Regions from separate parts of the Parvibaculum sp. genome, predicted to be linked through region 1. Evidence: predicted binding sites of a transcription regulator. Region 1 holds the regulator's gene; the other holds the start of a gene.
The links. The regulator HrcA, encoded in region 1, represses chaperone genes, less so after heat shock. The targets are predictions, from matches to a motif close to GTTAGCACTCNCNNNNNGNGAGTGCTAAC.
Positions count from the first base shown of each region.

Region 2: the regulator HrcA is predicted to act here: its motif matches at 2,232-2,260, upstream of groES (co-chaperone GroES).

Region 1 is NZ_JAHBYN010000001.1:2,045,313-2,055,337, reverse strand. Features, by position in the region: gene hemW (radical SAM family heme chaperone HemW) at 1-442, opposite strand, end outside; gene rdgB (RdgB/HAM1 family non-canonical purine NTP pyrophosphatase) at 426-1,028, opposite strand; gene rph (ribonuclease PH) at 1,025-1,741, opposite strand; gene hrcA (heat-inducible transcriptional repressor HrcA) at 1,904-2,962, shown strand; gene grpE (nucleotide exchange factor GrpE) at 3,068-3,712, shown strand; gene KF719_RS10270 (NnrU family protein) at 3,812-4,516, shown strand; gene KF719_RS10265 (alpha-ketoglutarate-dependent dioxygenase AlkB) at 4,523-5,149, opposite strand; gene KF719_RS10260 (hypothetical protein) at 5,264-5,806, shown strand; gene dnaK (molecular chaperone DnaK) at 6,197-8,122, shown strand; gene dnaJ (molecular chaperone DnaJ) at 8,224-9,378, shown strand; gene KF719_RS10245 (DMT family protein) at 9,447-9,785, shown strand; gene dapB (4-hydroxy-tetrahydrodipicolinate reductase) at 9,829-10,025, shown strand, end outside.
Region 2 is NZ_JAHBYN010000001.1:2,763,090-2,773,114, reverse strand. Features, by position in the region: gene KF719_RS13625 (DSD1 family PLP-dependent enzyme) at 1-1,108, opposite strand, end outside; gene KF719_RS13620 (hypothetical protein) at 1,244-1,489, shown strand; gene KF719_RS13615 (TetR/AcrR family transcriptional regulator) at 1,522-2,130, shown strand; gene groES (co-chaperone GroES) at 2,321-2,635, shown strand; gene groL (chaperonin GroEL) at 2,740-4,392, shown strand; gene KF719_RS13600 (hypothetical protein) at 4,870-5,181, shown strand; gene KF719_RS13595 (acyl-CoA dehydrogenase family protein) at 5,301-6,482, shown strand; gene KF719_RS13590 (hypothetical protein) at 6,631-7,905, shown strand; ZMP/ZTP riboswitch at 8,043-8,128, shown strand; gene glyA (serine hydroxymethyltransferase) at 8,178-9,440, shown strand; gene KF719_RS13580 (TetR/AcrR family transcriptional regulator) at 9,437-10,025, opposite strand, start outside.

The DNA.
Region 1 (10,025 bases):
CGAGAAATTTCAGTTGCGCGTCGTCAAGCGACTGGACGCCGAGCGACAGGCGGTTGACGCCCGCGGCCGCATACCCACGAAAGCGCGCCGCCTCGACGCTGGTCGGGTTCGCTTCCAGCGTCACCTCGACATCCTCGTCGACCTGCCAGAGCGTGTGGATGCGCTGGAGCACCGCCTCGACGGTCGCGACCTCCATCAGCGAGGGCGTGCCGCCGCCGAAAAAGATCGAGCGCACGCGGCGCGGACCCGTCAGCCAGCGCATGTGTTCGAGTTCGCGCTTCAGGGCGGCCGCCCAGCGCGCCTGATCGACCGCGGCAACGACGTGCGAATTGAAATCGCAATAGGGACATTTCGACTGGCAGAAGGGCCAGTGGACATAGATGCCGAAGCCCGGCCCGCGCGGATCGTCCGTCTGCGGAATATTTTCAGCCGAAACAGGCATCGACGAGCTGACGGAAGGCGTGGGCGCGATGCGAGATGTCATGCTTTTTCTCCGGCTCCATTTCGCCGAAGGTGATGTCGTGGCCGTCGGCCACGAAAATCGGATCGTAGCCGAAGCCCTTTTGTCCGCGCGGCGGCCAGACGAGTTCGCCATCCACCCTGCCCTCGAAATATTCGACGTGGCCATCGGGCCATGCAAGCGCCAGCCCGCAGATGAAATGCGCGCGCGTGTCCACCGGCCCGGTTTCGAGCATGCCGCGGCGAAGTTTTTCCATCGCGAAATCGAAATCCTTGGTCGGTCCGGCCCAGCGCGCCGAATAGATGCCCGGCGCGCCGTTGAGCGCATCGACGCACAATCCGCTGTCGTCGGCGAGCGCCGGGAGGCTGGCGGCGCGGGCGGCGGCCAGCGCCTTCAGTTCGGCGTTTTCGCGGAAGGTCGCGCCGGTCTCTTCCGGCTCGGGCAGCCCGAGTTCTCCGGCCGAGACGGCTTCGATGCCAAACGGCGCCAGCAGGTCGCCGATCTCGCGGACCTTGCCGGGATTGTGGCTCGCGACGACGAGCCTGCCGCCTGCGAGCTTGCGCGTCATGCGGAGACCGCTTCCTTCTGGCGAATGACCAGATCGGCGATCGCCGATTTCGCCAGACCGAGCAGCTTCGAGAGTTCTTCCTCGCTGAAGGGCTCGCCCTCGGCGGTGCCCTGCACTTCGCAGATGCCGCCCTTGCCGGTGATGACGAAATTGGCGTCGGTGTCGGCCTCGGAATCCTCGGCATAGTCGAGATCGACAACCGGCTGGCCCTTGTAGATGCCGCAGGAGATGGCCGCGACATGGTCCTTCAGCACCGGGCCCGACAGCATCGAGCGCGAACGCATCCATTCGATGCATTGATGCAGCGCCACCCAGGCGCCGGTGATCGAGGCCGTGCGCGTGCCGCCATCGGCCTGCAACACGTCGCAATCGATCGATATCTGGCGCTCGCCGAGCGCCCGGAGATCGACCACGGTGCGCAGCGAGCGGCCGACAAGGCGCTGGATTTCCTGTGTGCGGCCCGATTGCTTGCCCTGCGCGGCCTCGCGGCGCATCCGCTCATGCGTCGAGCGCGGCAGCATGCCGTATTCGGCCGTCACCCAGCCCTTGCCGCCGCCTTTCAGGAAAGGCGGCACGCGCTCCTCAAGGCTTGCGGTGCAGAGCACATGGGTGTCGCCGAAGCGGACAAGGCAGGAACCCTCGGCATGTTTGGCGACGCCGGGCTCGAAGGAGACCTGACGCATTTCGTGGGGCTGACGGCCGGAGGGACGCATTCTCGGATTTCCAATCTATTGCTTTCGGGATTTGCGGAGGCCTTACTACCTTGAGCGGTGGCTTGCGTAAAGGAAGGCGGCCCGCGAATTGACGAGCGCGCCGGTGCTACCTAGATTTATCTTCCTCTTTCAATCACTTAAGGGCCGGGGACAGGGAAGCACATGGTAGCCGTCAAGGATCTCAACGAGCGCTCGCGCGAGATCCTGCGCCGTGTGGTCGAGAGCTATCTCGAAACCGGCGAGCCGGTGGGCTCGCGCATCCTGTCGCGCCAGCTCCCGATCTCGCTTTCGGCGGCCTCGATCCGCAATGTGATGTCGGACCTCGAGGCGCTGGGGCTGATCTTTTCGCCGCATACCAGCGCCGGGCGGCTGCCGACCGAGGCCGGGCTTCGGATGTTCGTCGACGGGCTGCTCGAAATCGGCGACCTCTCGGACGAGGAGCGCCAGTCGATCGAGCGCCAGGTGGTGGGCTCGCACAAGAATGTCGAGGATGTGCTGGACGAGGCCTCGAAGCTGCTTTCGGGCCTCTCCCATGCGGCCGGCTTCGTCGTCGCGCCGACCTATGACGCGGCGCTGAAACATCTCGAATTCGTGCCCATCGACAATGAGCGCGCGCTGGTCGTCATCGTCACCGAGGGCGGCGCGGTCGAGAACCGCGTCATCGAAATCCCGAAGGGGCTGACGCCGTCGGCGCTGGCGGAGGCCACCAACTATCTCAACGCGCAATTGCGCGGCAAGACGCTGGACGAGGCGAAGGCGCATCTGGCGCGCGAAATGGAAACGCGCAAGGCCGAACTCAACGAACTGACCGCCAAGGTGATCGAGGCGGGGCTTGCGACCTGGTCGGGCACGAATGGCGGCGGCAACGATCCGCTCGGCAAATCGCTGATCGTGCGCGGACGCTCGCGGCTGCTTGAGGATGTGCATGCGATGGAGGATCTCGAGCGCATCCGCCTCCTCTTCGACGATCTCGAGAACAAGCGCGATCTGGTGCAGCTGCTCGGGCTTGCCGAACAGGCCGACGGGGTGCGCATCTTCATCGGTTCGGAGAACAAGCTCTTCTCGCTGTCGGGCTCGTCGCTGATCGTCAGTCCCTATATGGACGCCCAGCAGCATGTGGTGGGTGTGCTCGGCGTGATCGGGCCGACGCGGCTCAATTATGCGCGGGTGATCCCGATGGTCGACTACACGGCCAAGCTGGTCGGCCGGCTGATCAATTAGGGCAGGGCGCGTGAGACATGCTGCCGGGTTGACATATCGGTCCCCGGCGCGCAAATGCACTCGCCGGAAGAGCCGATAAACGACGTGGACGCGAGACGAAGCCCCATGAGCGACGAAAACAGCAAACCCGACACCGGAACGCCCGAAACGGCCGCGAAACTGGCCGAAACGCTGGCGGCCGAGCCCGCCCGGCAAGGCGAGGCGGCCGATGCCGCGGCGCCCGAAACCGTCGAGGCCGCGCCGGATGCGGCAGCGCTTCAGGCCGAGATCGCCGATCTGAAAGACCGGCTGCTCCGGGTCGCGGCCGAAATGGAAAACACCCGCAAGCGCGCCGAGCGCGACAAGGCGGATGCGTCGCGCTATGCGGCGGCCAATTTCGCCCGCGACATGCTGCAGGTGTCCGACAATCTGCGGCGCGCCGTCGCGACGCTGAAGGACGACGAGCGCGAAGGCGCCGCCGAAAGCGTCAAGGCGATGATCGAAGGCGTCGAGATGACCGAGCGGCAATTGCTGTCGATCTTCGAGCGCCACGGGATTCGCGAAATCACCCCGCAGCCGGGCGAGCGCTTCGATCCGAACCTGCATGAGGCGATGTTCGAGGTGCCGGGCACCGAACATCCGGCCGGCGCGGTCGTGCATGTGCTCGAAGGCGGCTATCTGATCGGCGAGCGGCTGCTGCGCGCCGCGCGGGTCGGCGTCGCGAAGTCGGAGGGCGCCGAGAAAGGCGCCAATGTCGACACGACGGCCTGAAAAAGCGAAGCTCCATCCTTATCGCATGCCTTGAAACCGGGCCTGCGCGAGTCCATAGTTATAACGCTGTTATAGACTGGGCGGAGGAGGAGACTGAATATGCTCGAACTTTGGGCGGCGGCGGCATTTTTTCTCGGAATACATCTCGTGATCGCGGGCTCGGGCCTCAGGGGCCGGATTGTCGGCGTCATCGGCGAGCGGCCTTATCTCGGCGTTTTCTCGCTGGCCTCGATTGGCGGCATTGTCTGGCTCGCCATGTCCTACAACGCGGCCGTTTCCGGCCCCAACCCGCTTCACTGGGCGCCACCGCTCTGGGCCTTGCATCTGTCGCCGCTCGTCATGCTGATCGCCACGCTGTTCGCGGTCATCGGCGTCACGACGCCCAATCCGACCGCGGCCGGCGCCGAAGGGCTGGCGGCCGACCCGGAGACGGTCAAGGGCATGCTGCGGATCACGCGGCATCCGTTTTTGTGGGGCGCAACGATCTGGGCGTCCTGGCATGTGCTGATCAATGGCGACCAGGCGTCGATCATTTTCTTCGGCACCTTCGCGGTGCTGGCCCTACTCGGCACTTTCTCGATCGACGACAAGCGCGAGAAGAAGCTGGGCGAAGGCTGGCGCGATTTCGCGTCGAAGACCTCCAACCCGCCTTTCCTGGCGATTATCGCCGGGCGCAACACATTGAAGCTCGGCGAACTTGGCTGGTGGCGAATCCTCGCCGCGCTCATCGTGTTCGGGGCCTTGTTTTACGGGCACTTATGGGCTTTCGGCGTTTCGCCGGTGCCGGGCTGGTATCCCTACTGACGAAACTCACGCCGGTTTCGTCACGCGCCTCAATGTCAGATTGATGCGGCCGCCGCCGGGGATCAGTTGCGAGGAGCCGGAAATCACACGGTCGACGCCGTGAAAGCGCAGGCGCGACGGGCCGCCCATCACCAGCACGTCGCCAGAGGAGAGTCTGAAGCTTTTCGATTTGTCGCCGCGGGCGAATCCGCCGACGCGAAAAACGCATGTGTCGCCGAGCGACAGCGAGACGACCGGCGCGTCGAGCGCCGCTTCGTCCTCGTCGCGGTGCAGACCCATGCGGGCTCGCGGCTCCTCGTAGAGATTGACCAGGCAGCATTCGGGCGGGGCCGGATAAGCCGCGACCTCCTGCCAAAGCGCCAGTAGGGCCTCGGGTATGGCCGGCCAGGGGGCGTTGTTAACCTCGTCGCGCGCCGCATAGCCATAGCCCTGCGGCTGCGAGACCCAGCCGAGCGCGCCGAAATTGGTCTGGCGGATCGACCAGGGCTTGCCGGTGCGCGGCATCTTCGGGCGATAGGGCGGGGCGCGCTCGAAGGCCTGTACAAGCTCGATGGCGAGTGCCTTTTGCGCCGCCGCGTCCAGATGGCGCGGATAGAGCGTCAGGCCTTCAAATTCGGTTTCGACCGGTTTCATGGGCGCAGTCTAGCGGCAAAAATCCGGCCTCGACTTTTGGCATTATGAGTGTCATATTGTTGCCCGACCGGGCGGCGGGCCGCCCGGCACCAATCGAAGCGGAGGGGGTGCGCGATGATCAGGACGATCGGGATTTTGCTGACGGCGGCGATGCTTTCGGGCTGCGCGGCGGTTGCCATGCAGGGTGCGACGCGGGCGAGCGACAATGCCCGCATTCTCGCGAACGAAGATGCGGCGGCGGCGGGAGACGTCGCGGCGCAGATGAAAATGGGCGACAGCCATTGCTGCACCATCGCAGGCTCCGCCGGCGTTCTCGACAACCAGAAGGCGACCGAGTGGTACTGCAAGGCCGCGAAGGCCGGCGATCCGCGCGCCAAATATGAGCTCGGCCGCATCTATTCGGGCGATCTCGTGCGCGGCATGAACGCGCCCGCCAAGGCCGCCGCCATGCTGACGACGCAGCGCGAGAACAAGCCGCTGGCGCTGATGTGGTTCAACCTCGCAGCCGAAGCCGGATATGACGGCGCTGCGAAGAAGGCCGCGCAGCTTGGCGCGGAAATGACCGGGCCCGAGCGGTTGCAGGCGAATTTGCGGCAACAGGACTGGGAAGCCCAGGCCTGCGAATGGAACGCGGTCTATCCGGACAATCAGCTCTAGGGTTCCGAATAGATCGAGTGCTGACGGACGGCGGGTGGGGTACGCGCCGTCCGTTTTGCGTTTTGCCGCCACCGGACGATCCGGGTTCCAAAAGAGAATGCGCTGCGGCACTCCCTGAGTCCCGAAAGCCTCACTTCCTGTGGCCATATTGCCGCATCAACGCTTGCGGGGCGTGAAACCCAAACCTATATACAGCGCAACCGTTTCAACCCCCGGACCCCGGGGGCTTTGAGGGCCCGCCCTTGGGGAGCCCTTGCGCCCGCCGGGACGGACAACCCCTTTTCAGGGGGCCGGTTTCGACCGGGAGCGCCCGCACGGGCGCATCCGGAAGTTCCAAGCGGGCGCCAGATGTGGCCCGCCCGGCCCGCCGCAACGTGAGGACTACAGACAATGGCTAAAGTCATCGGTATCGACCTCGGCACAACCAATTCCTGCGTCGCCGTGATGGAAGGCAAGACCGCCAAGGTGATCGAGAACGCCGAAGGCGCGCGCACCACGCCCTCCATGGTCGCCTTTACCGCCGACGGCGAGCGCCTGGTCGGACAATCCGCCAAACGGCAAGCCGTCACCAACCCCTCGAACACGCTCTTTGCCATCAAGCGCCTGATCGGCCGCTCCTACGAAGATCCCACCACCCAGAAAGACAAGGGCATGGTGCCCTACGACATCGTCAAGGCGCCGAACGGCGACGCCTGGGTGGAAGCGCATAGCGAAAAATATTCGCCCTCGCAGATTTCCGCTTTCATCCTGCAGAAGATGAAAGAGACGGCCGAGAACTATCTCGGCGAAAAAGTCGAGAAGGCCGTCATCACCGTTCCCGCCTATTTCAACGACGCCCAGCGCCAGGCGACGAAAGACGCCGGCAAGATCGCCGGGCTTGAAGTGCTGCGCATCATCAACGAGCCGACGGCCGCCGCGCTCGCCTACGGTCTCGACAAGAAGGATGGCGAGCTGATCGCCGTCTACGACCTTGGCGGCGGCACCTTCGACGTCTCGATCCTCGAAATCGGCGACGGCGTTTTCGAAGTGAAGTCGACCAATGGCGACACGTTCCTCGGCGGCGAGGATTTCGACATGCGTCTCGTCAATTATCTCGCCGACGAATTCAAGAAAGAGAACGGCATCGATCTGCGCGGCGACAAGCTGGCGCTGCAGCGGCTGAAGGAAGCGGCCGAGAAAGCCAAGATCGAGCTTTCCTCGGCGACGCAGACCGAAGTCAACCTGCCCTTCATTACCGCCGACGCTTCCGGTCCGAAGCATCTCACCATGAAGATCACGCGCGCCAAGCTCGAAGCGCTTGTCGAGGATCTGATCCAGCGCACGATCGACCCTTGCAAGGCGGCGCTGAAGGACGCCGGCATCACGGCCGGACAGATCAACGAGATCGTGCTGGTCGGCGGCCAGTCGCGCATGCCGAAAATCCGCGAGGCGGTCAAACAGTTCTTCGGCAAAGAGCCGAACATGTCGGTCAACCCGGATGAAGTGGTCGCCATGGGCGCCGCGATCCAGGCGGGCGTGCTGCAGGGCGACGTCAAGGACGTGCTGCTGCTCGACGTGACGCCGCTGTCGCTCGGTATCGAAACGCTGGGCGGCGTCTTCACGCGCCTCATCGACCGCAACACGACGATCCCGACCAAGAAGGCGCAGGTCTTCTCGACCGCGGAAGACAATCAGTCGGCGGTGACGATCCGCGTCTTCCAGGGCGAGCGCGAAATGGCGGCCGACAACAAGCTGCTCGGCCAGTTCGATCTCGTCGGCATCCCGTCGGCGCCGCGCGGCGTGCCGCAGATCGAGGTTGCCTTCGACATCGACGCCAACGGCATCGTCAATGTGTCGGCCAAGGACAAGGCGACCAACAAGGAACAGACGATCCGCATCGAAGCGTCGGGCGGGCTTTCGGAAGCCGACATCGAGAAGATGGTCAAGGACGCCGAGGCGCATGCGGAAGAAGACAAGAAGCGGCGCGAGGAAGCGGAAACCCGCAATCACGGCGAGGCGCTTGCCAACTCGACCGAGAAGATGCTGGCCGAGAATGCCGACAAGGTGCCGGCCGATGTGAAGGCCGAGGTCGAGGCGGCGCTCGAAGCCCTGAAGACCGCGCTGAAAGAGGGCGACACCGCCGACATCAAGGCGAAGACCGACGCGCTGACGCAGGTCTCGATGAAACTCGGCGAAGCGCTCTACAAGGCCGCGCAGGCCGAAGCGCAGTCGGACGAGGCGGCGGGCGGCGACGCCGATGGCCGCGACGAGAATGTCGTCGATGCCGACTTCGAGGAAGTCGACGACGACAAGAAAGACCAGGGCAAGTCCGCCTGATCCGGGGCCTCGAAATGACGCCCTCATTCTCCACACAAAATGCCGGACGGGCGCGCGCGAGCGCGCCCGCGACGGCGGCCCTGCGGTTACGGTGATTCCCGATGTCGAAACGCGATTTTTACGACGTGCTGGGGGTTGGCCGCGATGCGAGCGCGGACGAGCTGAAGAAAGCTTATCGCAATCTCGCCAAGAAGCTTCATCCCGACCAGAACCAGGGCGACAAGGAAGCCGAGAAGCGCTTCAAGGAACTCAACGAGGCCTATGACGCGCTGAAGGACGAACAGAGCCGCGCGGCTTACGACCAGTTCGGTCATGCGGCTTTCGACGGCGGGATGGGCGGCATGGGGGCGGGCGCGCGCGGCGGTGCGCGCGGCTTTGCCGGCGGCGCGTCGATGTCCGACATTTTCGACGATCTGTTCGGCGAGTTCATGGGCGGGCGGCGCGGTCCGCGCGGCGGCGACGGCCGGACGCGCGGTCACGACCTGCGCTACAACATGGAAATCGATCTCGAGGAAGCCTTCGAGGGCAAGAAGGCGCAGGTGCGTGTGCCCTCTTCAGTCGCCTGCGAGACCTGCAAGGGATCGGGCGCGGCGCCGGGTTCGAGCCCCGTCACCTGCACGACCTGCCAGGGTCACGGCAAGGTGCGCGCCTCCCAAGGCTTCTTCACCATCGAACGCACCTGCCCGACCTGTCACGGGCGCGGCCAGACCATCGACAAGCCCTGCACCGATTGTCACGGGCAGGGCCGCGTCGAGAAGGAACGCACGCTGTCGGTCAACATTCCGGCCGGCGTCGAGGACGGCACGCGGATCCGCCTTGCCGGCGAGGGCGAGGCCGGGATGCGCGGCGGGCCGGCGGGCGACCTCTACATCTTCCTTTCGGTCAAACCGCACCGGCTCTTCGAGCGCGACGGCGCCGATCTCTTCTGCCGCGTGCCGATTTCGATGGTCACCGCCTCGCTTGGCGGCGAGATCGAGGTGCCGACGCTGGGCGGCAAAAAGGTGAAAGTGAAAGTGCCGGAAGGCGCGCAGACCGGTCGCCAGTTCCGCCTCAAGGGCAAAGGCATGCCGGTCGTCAATTCGCGCGAGACGGGCGATCTTTATATCCAGATCACGGTCGAGACGCCGGTCCATCTCAGCAAGAAGCAAAAAGACCTGCTGAAGGAGTTCGAGACCGCATCGAGCGACAGCAACAACCCGGAAAGCTCCGGTTTCTTCGCCAAGGTCAAGGAGTTCTGGGACGGCTTCCAGAACTGAGGCTTTGCGCTATCCTTCAAGGGCTCCGCCGACATCCCGGCGGGGCCTTTTTCGTGGGCGGTCGGCGCATGCAAAATTACGTCCTGCCGGTGGTGCTGCTCGTCGCCTCCAACATCTTCATGACCTTTGCCTGGTACTGGCACCTCAAATTCAAGCATCTGCCGATATTGACGGTGGTGCTGGTGAGCTGGAGCATCGCACTCATCGAATACATGCTTGCCGTCCCCGCCAACCGGATCGGTTATGGCGTCTATACCGCGCATCAGCTGAAGACCATGCAGGAAGTCATCACGCTGACGGTTTTCATCGGCTTTTCGGCCTTTTATCTCGGACAAGGGCCGACCTGGAACACGCTGATCGGCTTTTCGCTGATCGCGCTCGGGGCTTATTTCGTCTTTCGGGGCTGATGGCGGGCTGCTATAGAGCCCCGAACGCTTTGGGATGATCGACATGGCGGCAGACATCAAGATCGCGGTGACGGGGGCGGGCGGCCGGATGGGCCGAACGCTGATCCGGCTCATCGACGAGACGGCGGGGCTCGCGCTTGCCGGCGGCATCGAGGCCGAGGGGTCCGCCCATCTCGGCGCCGATCTCGGCACGCTGGCCGGCCTCGCGCCGCTCGGCCTTGCCGCGACGGCCGACGCGCT
Region 2 (10,025 bases), 720 kb from region 1:
CGACGAGGGTGTCACCGCGGACCACGTGGTAGGCGTCGTAGAGGTTCACCGTCGGGTCGCAATGCGGGGTCATGGCCGTCAGTGTGCTGCCGATTTCGAGCCTGGCACCGTCGGGGAGCAGGACGCCGCCCTGTTCGTCGCCGAAGAAGAAGTAGCCCGCCCCTTCCGGCGCGCCGGACAGCAGCATGGGCGGGTCGGCGTCGGTGGAGAAGGATTTGAAGCCGGCATCGGTGGTGGCGAGATTTTTGGTGTTGGCCGAGACCACCGTCATCTGCACCGAGAGCGAGGTTTCGAAGGGGAAGGTCGCGCCGTTGCCGAGCGCGACGTCGTTATATTGCTTGTCCATGAAGATGTAGGAGCCGCCCTGAAGCTCGGTCAGCACGTTCGCTTCCGGGTCGATGTTGTAGGTGCCGGTGCCGCCGCCCGAGACGATGTCGCAGCACATGCCCTTCTGCTTCAGCGCGTCGCGCATTTCGCCGAGCGTCGTCATGGCGGCCAGCGACTTTTCGCGGCGTTCGGCGAAGTCGTGAATATGCATCAGGTGGCCGGCATAAGCCTGGAGACCTTTCAGTTCGAGCGTATCGGCAGCGTCGATCAGCTCGGCGAGTTCGAGCGCATCCTCGCCGGGGCGGATGCCGGTGCGGTGCAGGCCGACATCGAGATCGATCAGGACTTTCTGCGGGCGGCCGGCTTCCGCCGTCGCGGCGGCGGCGAGCGCGCGGACATTGAGCGCGTTGTCGACGACGACCATCAGGTCCGGGATTTTTGCGTTGAGCGCCGCGAGACGCGCGATGCCCTGCGCGGTGACGACGGGCGAGGTGATGAGGATGCTTTCGATGCCGCCTGCGGCCATCGCTTCCGCCTCGCCGAGCTTGGCGCAGCAGATGCCGAGCGCGCCGGCGGCGATCTGCGCCTTCGCAATGGCCACCGATTTGTGCGTCTTGGCGTGAGGGCGCAGCGCAAGGCCGCCCGTCCGGCAATGCGCGGCCATCAGCGCGACGTTGCGCTCGAAGGCGTCGAGGTCGAGCACCAGGGCGGGCGTCGCCAGCTTCGCGCGCGATCCCGGCTCGCCGATCAGGGCCCGGTTGGTTTCCAATGCGCCGTTCATGCCGCCTCTCCCCGCTTGATTTGCGGGGCGCATCCTAAGTGCTGAGGGCACGGCATACAAACCGGGGATTGCGGCAGGCGCCATGCAATATGTTAGGGTCTGGCCGGTTACTTGTATTGCAGGGGGTGTGTGAAAATGGAATCGATAACGCTTTCGGGGCTTGTGGTGCTTGCCTCGCTTTCGGGCGCGATGACGGGGATGCCGGCAGAGGCCGAAATCAGCAAGCCGCCTTCGGCCCTGCAAACGGCGCAGGCGAGCTGTTCGCTCAGCGGCGAGCAGCGGGCGGGCGCGCGCAAATACTGCTATTACAATTGCGGCGAGACGGTGCGGACCGTCGTGGTGGCCGCCGGCAGGGTTTGCCCGGCCAGCATCCGGCGGTAGGCTGCCGAGAGCAACTGGGTTTCAGACGGATCATGGCGAAAGCACAAGGCAGCGCGGCCGCGCAAAAACCGGGAACGGACAAGCGGGACCTCATCGTCGAGGCCGCGCTCGATCTGTTCCGGCATTACGGCTACCGGCGCACCTCGATGGAGGACATCGCGCGGGCGGCGGCCGTCGCCAAGGGCACGCTCTATCTCTATTTCAGCAGCAAGGACGAGCTGTTCGAGGCGATCTGCCGCTCGCTTGCCGAACAGATCGCCGAGGGCGTGAGCGCGGCCGAGGCGCTGGACCTGCCGCTGGAGCCGAAGCTGACCGCGCTGATGGAGGCGAAGTTCGGCTTTGCCTATCGCTGGGTGCTTTCAAGCCCGCATGCGGCGGAGCTGATGGAATCGAGCAGCCGGCTGAAGACCGACCATTTCGAGCCGGTGACGCAGCAGTTCCGCAATGCGGTGCTGAAGCTGATCCGCGAGGGCACGGCGCGCGGCGAGCTCAACCCGAAAGCGGCGGGGCTCGCCCCCGAGGCCGCCATGGACGCCCTGATCGCGGCCGCCTATGGCGCCGAGAAGTCGCCGGACGAGGCCACTTTCAAGGCGCGGCTGGCCGCCATCATGCGGATGACGCTTCGGGGCTTGAGGGCCTGACGGGCCCCCTGCGCGCGCCCCGCAATACGCCAAAAACCACCCGGTCCCGCCCCTGCCCCGCTTGACAGCGGGCTTGCGGGCTCCTATTTGTCCACAGCGCCTTTAGCACTCACTTCGCTTGAGTGCTAACAGGGCTAAAAAATCAAAGATTTTCCGCAATTTAGCGGTTGGGACACAGGAGAAGCCAGAGATGAAATTCCGTCCTCTGCATGACCGCGTCGTTGTTCGCCGGGTCGAGGAAGAATCCAGGACCGCCGGCGGGATCATCATCCCCGACACGGCGCAGGAAAAGCCCTCCCAGGGCGAAGTGGTCGCGGTGGGCCCGGGCGCCCGCGGCGACGACGGCAAGATCGTCGCGCCGGACGTAAAGCCCGGCGACCGCGTGATCTTCGGCAAGTGGTCGGGCACCGAGGTCAAGATCGACGGGGAAGACCTGTTGATCATGAAAGAGTCCGACATCATGGGTGTGCTGGAAGGCGCGGCCAAAAAGAAAGCCGCTGCGTAAGGCTCGCAACCGGATACCGGTCGCGGGCTTTTTTCATGGGTTCCCCCATGAAGGCCGACGCGACCGCTCGTTCCGTTTCATGAATTCAGAAGGATCAAGGAAAAATGGCTAAGGAAGTCAAATTCGGCCGTTCGGCGCGCGAGAGAATGATCCGCGGCGTCGACATTCTCGCCGATGCGGTGAAGGTGACGCTCGGCCCGAAAGGCCGCAACGTCGTGATCGAAAAGTCGTTCGGTTCGCCGCGCTCGACGAAAGACGGCGTGACGGTCGCCAAGGAAATCGAGCTTGAAGACAAGTTCGAGAACATGGGCGCGCAGATGGTCAAGGAAGTCGCTTCCAAGACCAACGACACGGCCGGCGACGGCACCACCACCGCGACCGTGCTGACGCAGGCGATCGTGCGCGAAGGCGCGAAGGCGGTTGCCGCCGGCATGAACCCGATGGACCTGAAGCGCGGCATCGAAATCGCCGTGCGCGCGGCCGTCGAGGACATCACCAAGCGTTCGAAGAAGGTGAAGTCGAACGACGAAGTGGCGCAGGTCGGCACGATCTCGGCCAATGGCGAAAGCGAAATCGGCGCGATGATCGCCGAAGCGATGGCCAAGGTCGGCAATGAAGGCGTCATCACGGTGGAAGAGGCGAAGTCGCTTGACACCGAACTCGATGTCGTCGAAGGCATGCAGTTCGACCGCGGCTACCTGTCGCCCTATTTCATCACCAATGCCGACAAGATGATCGCCGAGCTCGACGAGCCGCTGATCCTGCTGCACGAGAAGAAACTCGCCAGCCTGCAGGCGATGCTGCCGGTTCTCGAAGCCGTGGTGCAGTCGGGCCGTCCGCTGCTGATCATCGCCGAGGACATCGAGGGCGAGGCGCTTGCCACGCTCGTCGTCAACAAGCTGCGCGGCGGCCTCAAGGTCGCGGCCGTCAAGGCGCCGGGCTTCGGCGACCGCCGCAAGGCGATGCTCGAAGACATCGCGATCCTGACCGGCGGCCAGGTGATCTCGGAAGATCTGGGCATCAAGCTCGAATCCGTGACGCTCGACATGCTGGGCAAGGCCAAGCGCGTCTCGATCACCAAGGACGACACCACGATCATCGACGGCTCGGGCAAGAAGAAGGACATCGAAGCCCGCGTCGGCCAGATCAAGCGGCAGATCGAGGACACGACGTCCGACTACGACAAGGAGAAGCTGCAGGAGCGTCTCGCGAAGCTCGCCGGCGGCGTGGCCGTGATCAAGGTCGGCGGCGCGACGGAAGCCGAAGTGAAGGAGCGCAAGGACCGCGTCGACGACGCACTGAACGCAACGCGCGCGGCTGTCGAAGAAGGCATCGTGCCGGGCGGCGGCACGGCGCTGCTGATGGCGACCAAGGCGGTCGGCAAGCTCGTCAACGAGAATGCCGACATCCAGGCCGGTATCGCGATCGTCCGCAAGGCGCTCGAAGCGCCGATCCGGCAGATCGTCGAAAACGCCGGCGTCGAAGGCTCGATCGTCGTGCAGAAGGTGCTGGAATCGAAGCAGGCCAATTGGGGCTTCGATGCGCAGAAGGAAGAGTATTGCGACCTCGTGGCCGCCGGCATCATCGACCCGACCAAGGTCGTGCGCACGGCGCTCCAGGACGCAGCCTCGATCGCCGCGCTCCTCGTCACCACCGAAGCGATGATCGCCGAAGCGCCGAAGAAAGACGGCGGCGCGCCGGCCGGCATGCCCGGCGGCATGGGCGGAATGGGCGGAATGGGCGGCATGGACTTCTAAGGAAGTCCCGCCTCTCATCCGAGAGACAAGCGAAGGGCCGGTGGAAACACCGGCCCTTTTGCTTTGCGGCGGACGCGGCGGACAAATTTCGAAAAAGGCCGAAAAAAATTTTCAGCGATATGCCGCATCAGGCAACGAAAACTCCAGTGACAAACAATCAACAAGTGTTGGAGCGCGCAGTACGGATGCAATCTCCGCATTTATGTTCACCAGATCATGTTGGAGGCGATGTCACCCGCCACTATCTAATGGAACCACAGAAATCGCGAAATGGAATACAAACAAAATCGATGTTTTAAATTTCTATGCAAATTGCACCTATCCGAAGTGCTTGTTTTTCTTGATAAATTTGCTATACTTAACTCTATTGATTGTAGACGGCCCGAGTAACCAAATCATCTGACCAATAATTAAGCGTTTGTGCGGCGCCCTGGCAGGGGTGCGGAGGCTGCCGCGCGGCCAAATGCGGGGGATTGAATGAGTGTTGCCCAGGAGTTACGACATCTCGAATTTATGATCGCGGGACTTTTTCATAGTGTCGGCGCGATCATCGACCGGCTGATCGAAAACGGCGCTGTCGAACGGGTCGAAATCGACGCGGCATTGCAGGCCGTCGAGGACCGAACCTTCGCCGAGACCGATCCCGAGATCAACCGCTGCAATCCGGCGCGTCAGGCGCTGGCCCGCTCGGCGCGGGTGCTGCGCGTCATCAATGCGAAAGGCAGCCACGGCCACGTGCTGACAACGCGCGAGTTGCGGGCGATGCTGCAATTCGAGCAGGAAGTCTGACGCAGCCGGCGAATGGCGACGAATATGGCAAAGGGCCGGTGGAAACACCGGCCCTTTTGCTTTGCGGCGGGCGACCGCTAGACTGCCGCCAACAGAAATTCAAACCGGGCGGCAGACAGATGGACTTCTCCTTCTCCGAAAAGGACGAACAGTTCCGCATGAAGGTGCGGGACTTCTTCGAGAACGAATATCCGCGCGAGATCGTGGAGAAGATGGCGTCGGGCGCGTCGCCCGCGAAAGCCGATTACCAGACATCCGAGCGCGCGATGGCGGCCAAGGGATGGCTTGCCGTCAACTGGCCGAAGGCGGATGGCGGCACCGGCTGGACGGCGAACGAGAAATATATCTTCGACGAGGAGCTTGAGCGCGCGGGCGCGCTGAACGTCGTGCCGATGGGCCTGCTTTATGTGGGGCCCGTCATCTACACTTTCGGTACGGACGAACAGAAGAAGCGCTTCCTGCCCGGCATTCTCGACAGCACCACTTTCTGGGCGCAGGGCTATTCGGAGCCCGGCTCGGGCTCCGACCTCGCCTCGCTGCAGGCGAGCGCTCAACGCGACGGCGACGACTACATCGTCAACGGCACCAAGATCTGGACCAGCCTCGGGCAACATGCCGACTGGATTTTCTGCCTGCTGCGCACCAGCCACGAGGAAAAGAAGCAGGAGGGCATCAGCTTCCTGCTGATCGACATGAAGACGCCGGGGATCACGGTGCATCCGATCATCACCATCGACGGCAAACATGCGCTCAACAGTGTCGTCTTCGAGAATGTGCGCGTGCCGGCCGAAAACCGCATCGGCGAGGAAGGCAAGGGCTGGCACTACGCCAACTACCTGCTGGGCCACGAGCGCACGTCTTACGCGCATGTGGCGGGCAAGCGGAAACAGCTTGCCGATATTCGCAGCGTCGCGCAGGCGCGCGCTCTTCTGGCCGACCCGGCATTCGCGGCCAAGCTCGGCACCCTCGAAACGCGGCTCGACGCGCTCGAAATCACCGTGCTGCGGACGCTTTCATCGGTCGCCGAGGGCGGCGCGCCGGGCAACGAATCCTCGATCCTGAAAATCATCGCCACGGAACTCGCCCAGGACATTACCGAGCTCGGCATGGAGGCCTACGGGCTCTATGCCCTGCCCACCTTCCCGGACGCGGTGGCACCCGGCTGGACGCACAACACCGCGCTGCCGGCCGGCGCCGCGCCATCGGTGGCGCGCTATCTCGGGGCGCGGGCGCAATCGATCTATGGCGGCTCGAACGAAATCCAGAAGAACATCATCGCCAAGCGGATATTGGGGCTTTGAGGCCCGGGTCCGCCATCTAATTCACAGGACCGACCGGTAAAGACGCTGCCCGAATTGGGTGGGCGTGTAAAACACTATTTGGGTTTGACTTCCGTACAAGGACGAGTCCTAGTATTCAGTATCCGGCACATCGCATTCGGGGGCTCCAATGCGTAACCTGCTGAAGTTGGCTTTCCTTCCATTCGTTCTTGTCTTTCTTGCGGGCTGCAATCTCGCCCTTCAGGAAGTTACCGATGCGTCGAGCTACAACAAGCTGATTGCCACGACAAACGACAGGATGCTTCTTCTGAATGTCGTACGCGCGAGCAAGGGCTATCCGCTGTACTTCACGTCAATCGACGCCATTTCCGCCAACGTAATGGTCCAGAGCGAATTTGGGCTCGACCTGCCGTTTGGAAACGCGGCGCCAAATTCGTACAAACTCACGCCAAAATTGACGTACAAGGACAATCCCACGATGTCCATTACGCCAATCGCAAGCAAGGAGCGCCTGTCGGCGATCATCAACCCTCTCGAATTGCAGACGCTCCAGATTGTCATGGACCAAGGCTGGGACCCGTCGCTTATTTTCCATCTTGCTGTGAGAAAGGTGGTTTGGACGACCGATGACGGAAAGGGCAAGAGAACGACAATGACTGTCGACAATGACCCTGGCGATCTATCCGCATTTGAGAAATTTGCATGCTTCTCGAAAGCACTGCATGACGCCGAACCAACGTTTCGAAGAAATCCCGGCAAGAAGTCATTCGCTGTGGACAATGCGAATCTCGCTTCAATCGACAAGATTGTTGCCGTGTCTGAAAAGGGATACACGATCGCCGACGGGAGGGGAATGCCGATAGTGGCTGTTACAGATGCTGATTTCAACCTAACAACCGAAAGAGCTTTTGGCCCACGCGAGATGCATGCGTGCGAAGTAGATTCAGCGACCAATTTGGCAGCCAACGGAACACCCAACATTCCGAATGGCGTCTCCACGCCTCAAGTGTATTCTCTCTCGGCGGTGGGCGAGCGGCCGCCACCAACCGATATACAAAACAATGCGTCAAAACAGCAGATGATCCTGAGCCTTCGCTCGCCACACGATATGCTTAAATATCTCGGCGAGATTGTTCGCTGTACGCAGCGGAAGGCGCCCGAAGCGCCCGTCGAATGCGCCGGCGAAAACGACGTTGTGATAGGCATGCGCGGAAGGCAACAAGGCGAACCGTTGATCTCAATTGACGTACTGCCGCCTGACCCGTTCTTCGACTATGGCGCGTTGAGCGTTGTCTTTCACGGCAATACACATGCAATCCCGGATGAGAACAAGCGCCCGAATCTCGCATTGCAGGCGTTTGCCTTCATTTCGCAGGTCATTGCGATGAGAACGTCTCAATCGGATATTCTGTCGCCACAGACCATATTGACCGTTCAGCAGTGATTTAACCTTGGGGTCCGGCTCCATTCCTTAGGCTTTCCCATTTCGTCGAATGAGCGGAGTCCCGCGCGAATCCCCAAGCGCAGCACTTGTCATGCGCGCTACGCGCGAATAGTCTTTCCCCCACTTCCGGTCGTACATATCCTCCGCGCGACTGGCGATATCAGATGGGTCACCATCGGGGAGCGCGGAGACTGGTCTTCAGCCGATCGCCTGGGCAGCACTTCAAGATGCTGGCCGGGCGTTTTTGTTTTCAGGCTCGAAGGAGACGCGACATGACAAGCTCACCCGAACGCACAAGGCTGGCGCAATCCGACAACGATATATTCGTGGCGCTGAAGGGCGAGGAGGCGCGGCAGCGCGCCGAACTCGAACTGATCCCGTCGGAAAACTACGCCTTTCCCGAAGTGCTGACGCTGCTGGGCTCGGCCTTCACCAACAAATATTCGGAAGGCTATCCGGGCCGGCGCTATTATGGCGGGCAGGAATTCACCGACCGCATCGAAAACCTCGCGCGCGAGCGGGCGAAGGCGCTGTTCCGCGCCGAGCACGCCAATGTGCAGCCGCTGTCGGGGTCGCCGATGAATCAGGCGGTTTATCTGGGGCTGCTCGAACCCGGCGACACTATTCTGGCGATGGATCTTTCGCATGGCGGGCATCTGACGCATGGGGCGCCGGTGAGCCATATGGGGCGCATCTTCAATTTCGTGCGCTACAAGACCGATCCTTCGACCGGCGCCATCGACTTCGAGGCGCTGCGCGATGTGGCCCGCGCGACGAAGCCGAAGCTTGTCGTCTGCGGCTATTCCTCCTATCCGCGCGATTACGACTATGCCGATTTTCGGCGTGTGGCGGATGAGGTCGGCGCGCTGACGATGGCCGACGTTTCGCATATTGGCGGGTTGATTGCCGCCGATGTCATGCGCAATCCGCTCGATGCCGGCTTCGACGTGATGACGACGACGACGCACAAGTCGATGCGGGGGCCGCGCGGCGGGCTTATTCTCTGCAAGGAGAAGTTCGCCAAAAAGATCGACGCTTCGGTGTTTCCGGGTTTGCAGGGCGGTCCGCATATGAACCAGGTGGCGGCGACCGCGACGACGCTGAGGCTGGCCGCGATGCCGGCCTTTCAGGACTATGCGCGGCAGGTTCTGGCGAACGCCAAGGCGCTGGCCGCCGCGCTCAACGTCCGGCAGGTCAAGCTCGTCACCGGCGGCACCGACAATCATCTGCTGGTGATCGACACCGTGCAGAGCTTCGGCCTCGACGGGGCGAAGGCGGAAGCGGCGCTCGACCGCGTGGGGCTCACCGTCAACAAGCAGGTGATCCCCGACGATCCCAACCCGCCGATGCGGCCTTCGGGCGTCAGGCTCGGCACGCCGGCGCCGACGACGCGCGGCATGGGCCACGCGGAAATGGAAGAGATTGCCGCGATCATCGCCGAGACGCTTGCGGCGGGCGGCGACGCGGCGGCCGAAACGAAACTTGCGGCGCGCACGCACACGCTGACATCGCGCTTTCCGGTGCCGGGGCTTTAGAGAGCCAGAAACCCGCCAACTTCGTCGCGCAACATGCGGCGATATTCGGCCATCAGCCTGTCGCCCTCCTTGCGGTCGACCGCGATCGCGAGGCGGACGGCGGCGCCGGTCAATTGCATCGTCAGGAAACAGACGGTTTCGAAACGCGCGCGCTCCTTGCGCGGCACCAGATGTTTCAGCGCATCGGCGACGACGCGGGCATTGGCGCGGCTGTCGGTGATGTCGAGTTCCTGCAGCTTCTTGTCGGATTGCGTGCCCGACCAGATGTCGCGCACCACGGGCTCGGTCAGGAACAGCGCGTAATAATCCTCAAGCAGCCGGTCCACGCGGGCCAGCGCATCGTCGCGCGTGGCAACGCCCGCGAGACTTTCGGCGATGCCGGCGCGGACGCGTTCAGCGAAGCGTTCGGCCAGCGTTTGCAGGATCGCCGCCTTGTCGGGGAAATACTGATAGAGAGAGCCGATGGGCACGCCCGCACGCTCGGCGACCTCGGTCATCTTCACCGCGTCGCTGCCCGTTTCGGCGATCAGCTCGCTGGCGGCGGCCAGAATCCGCTCGACGCGCGCCAGCGCCCGGGCCTGGGTC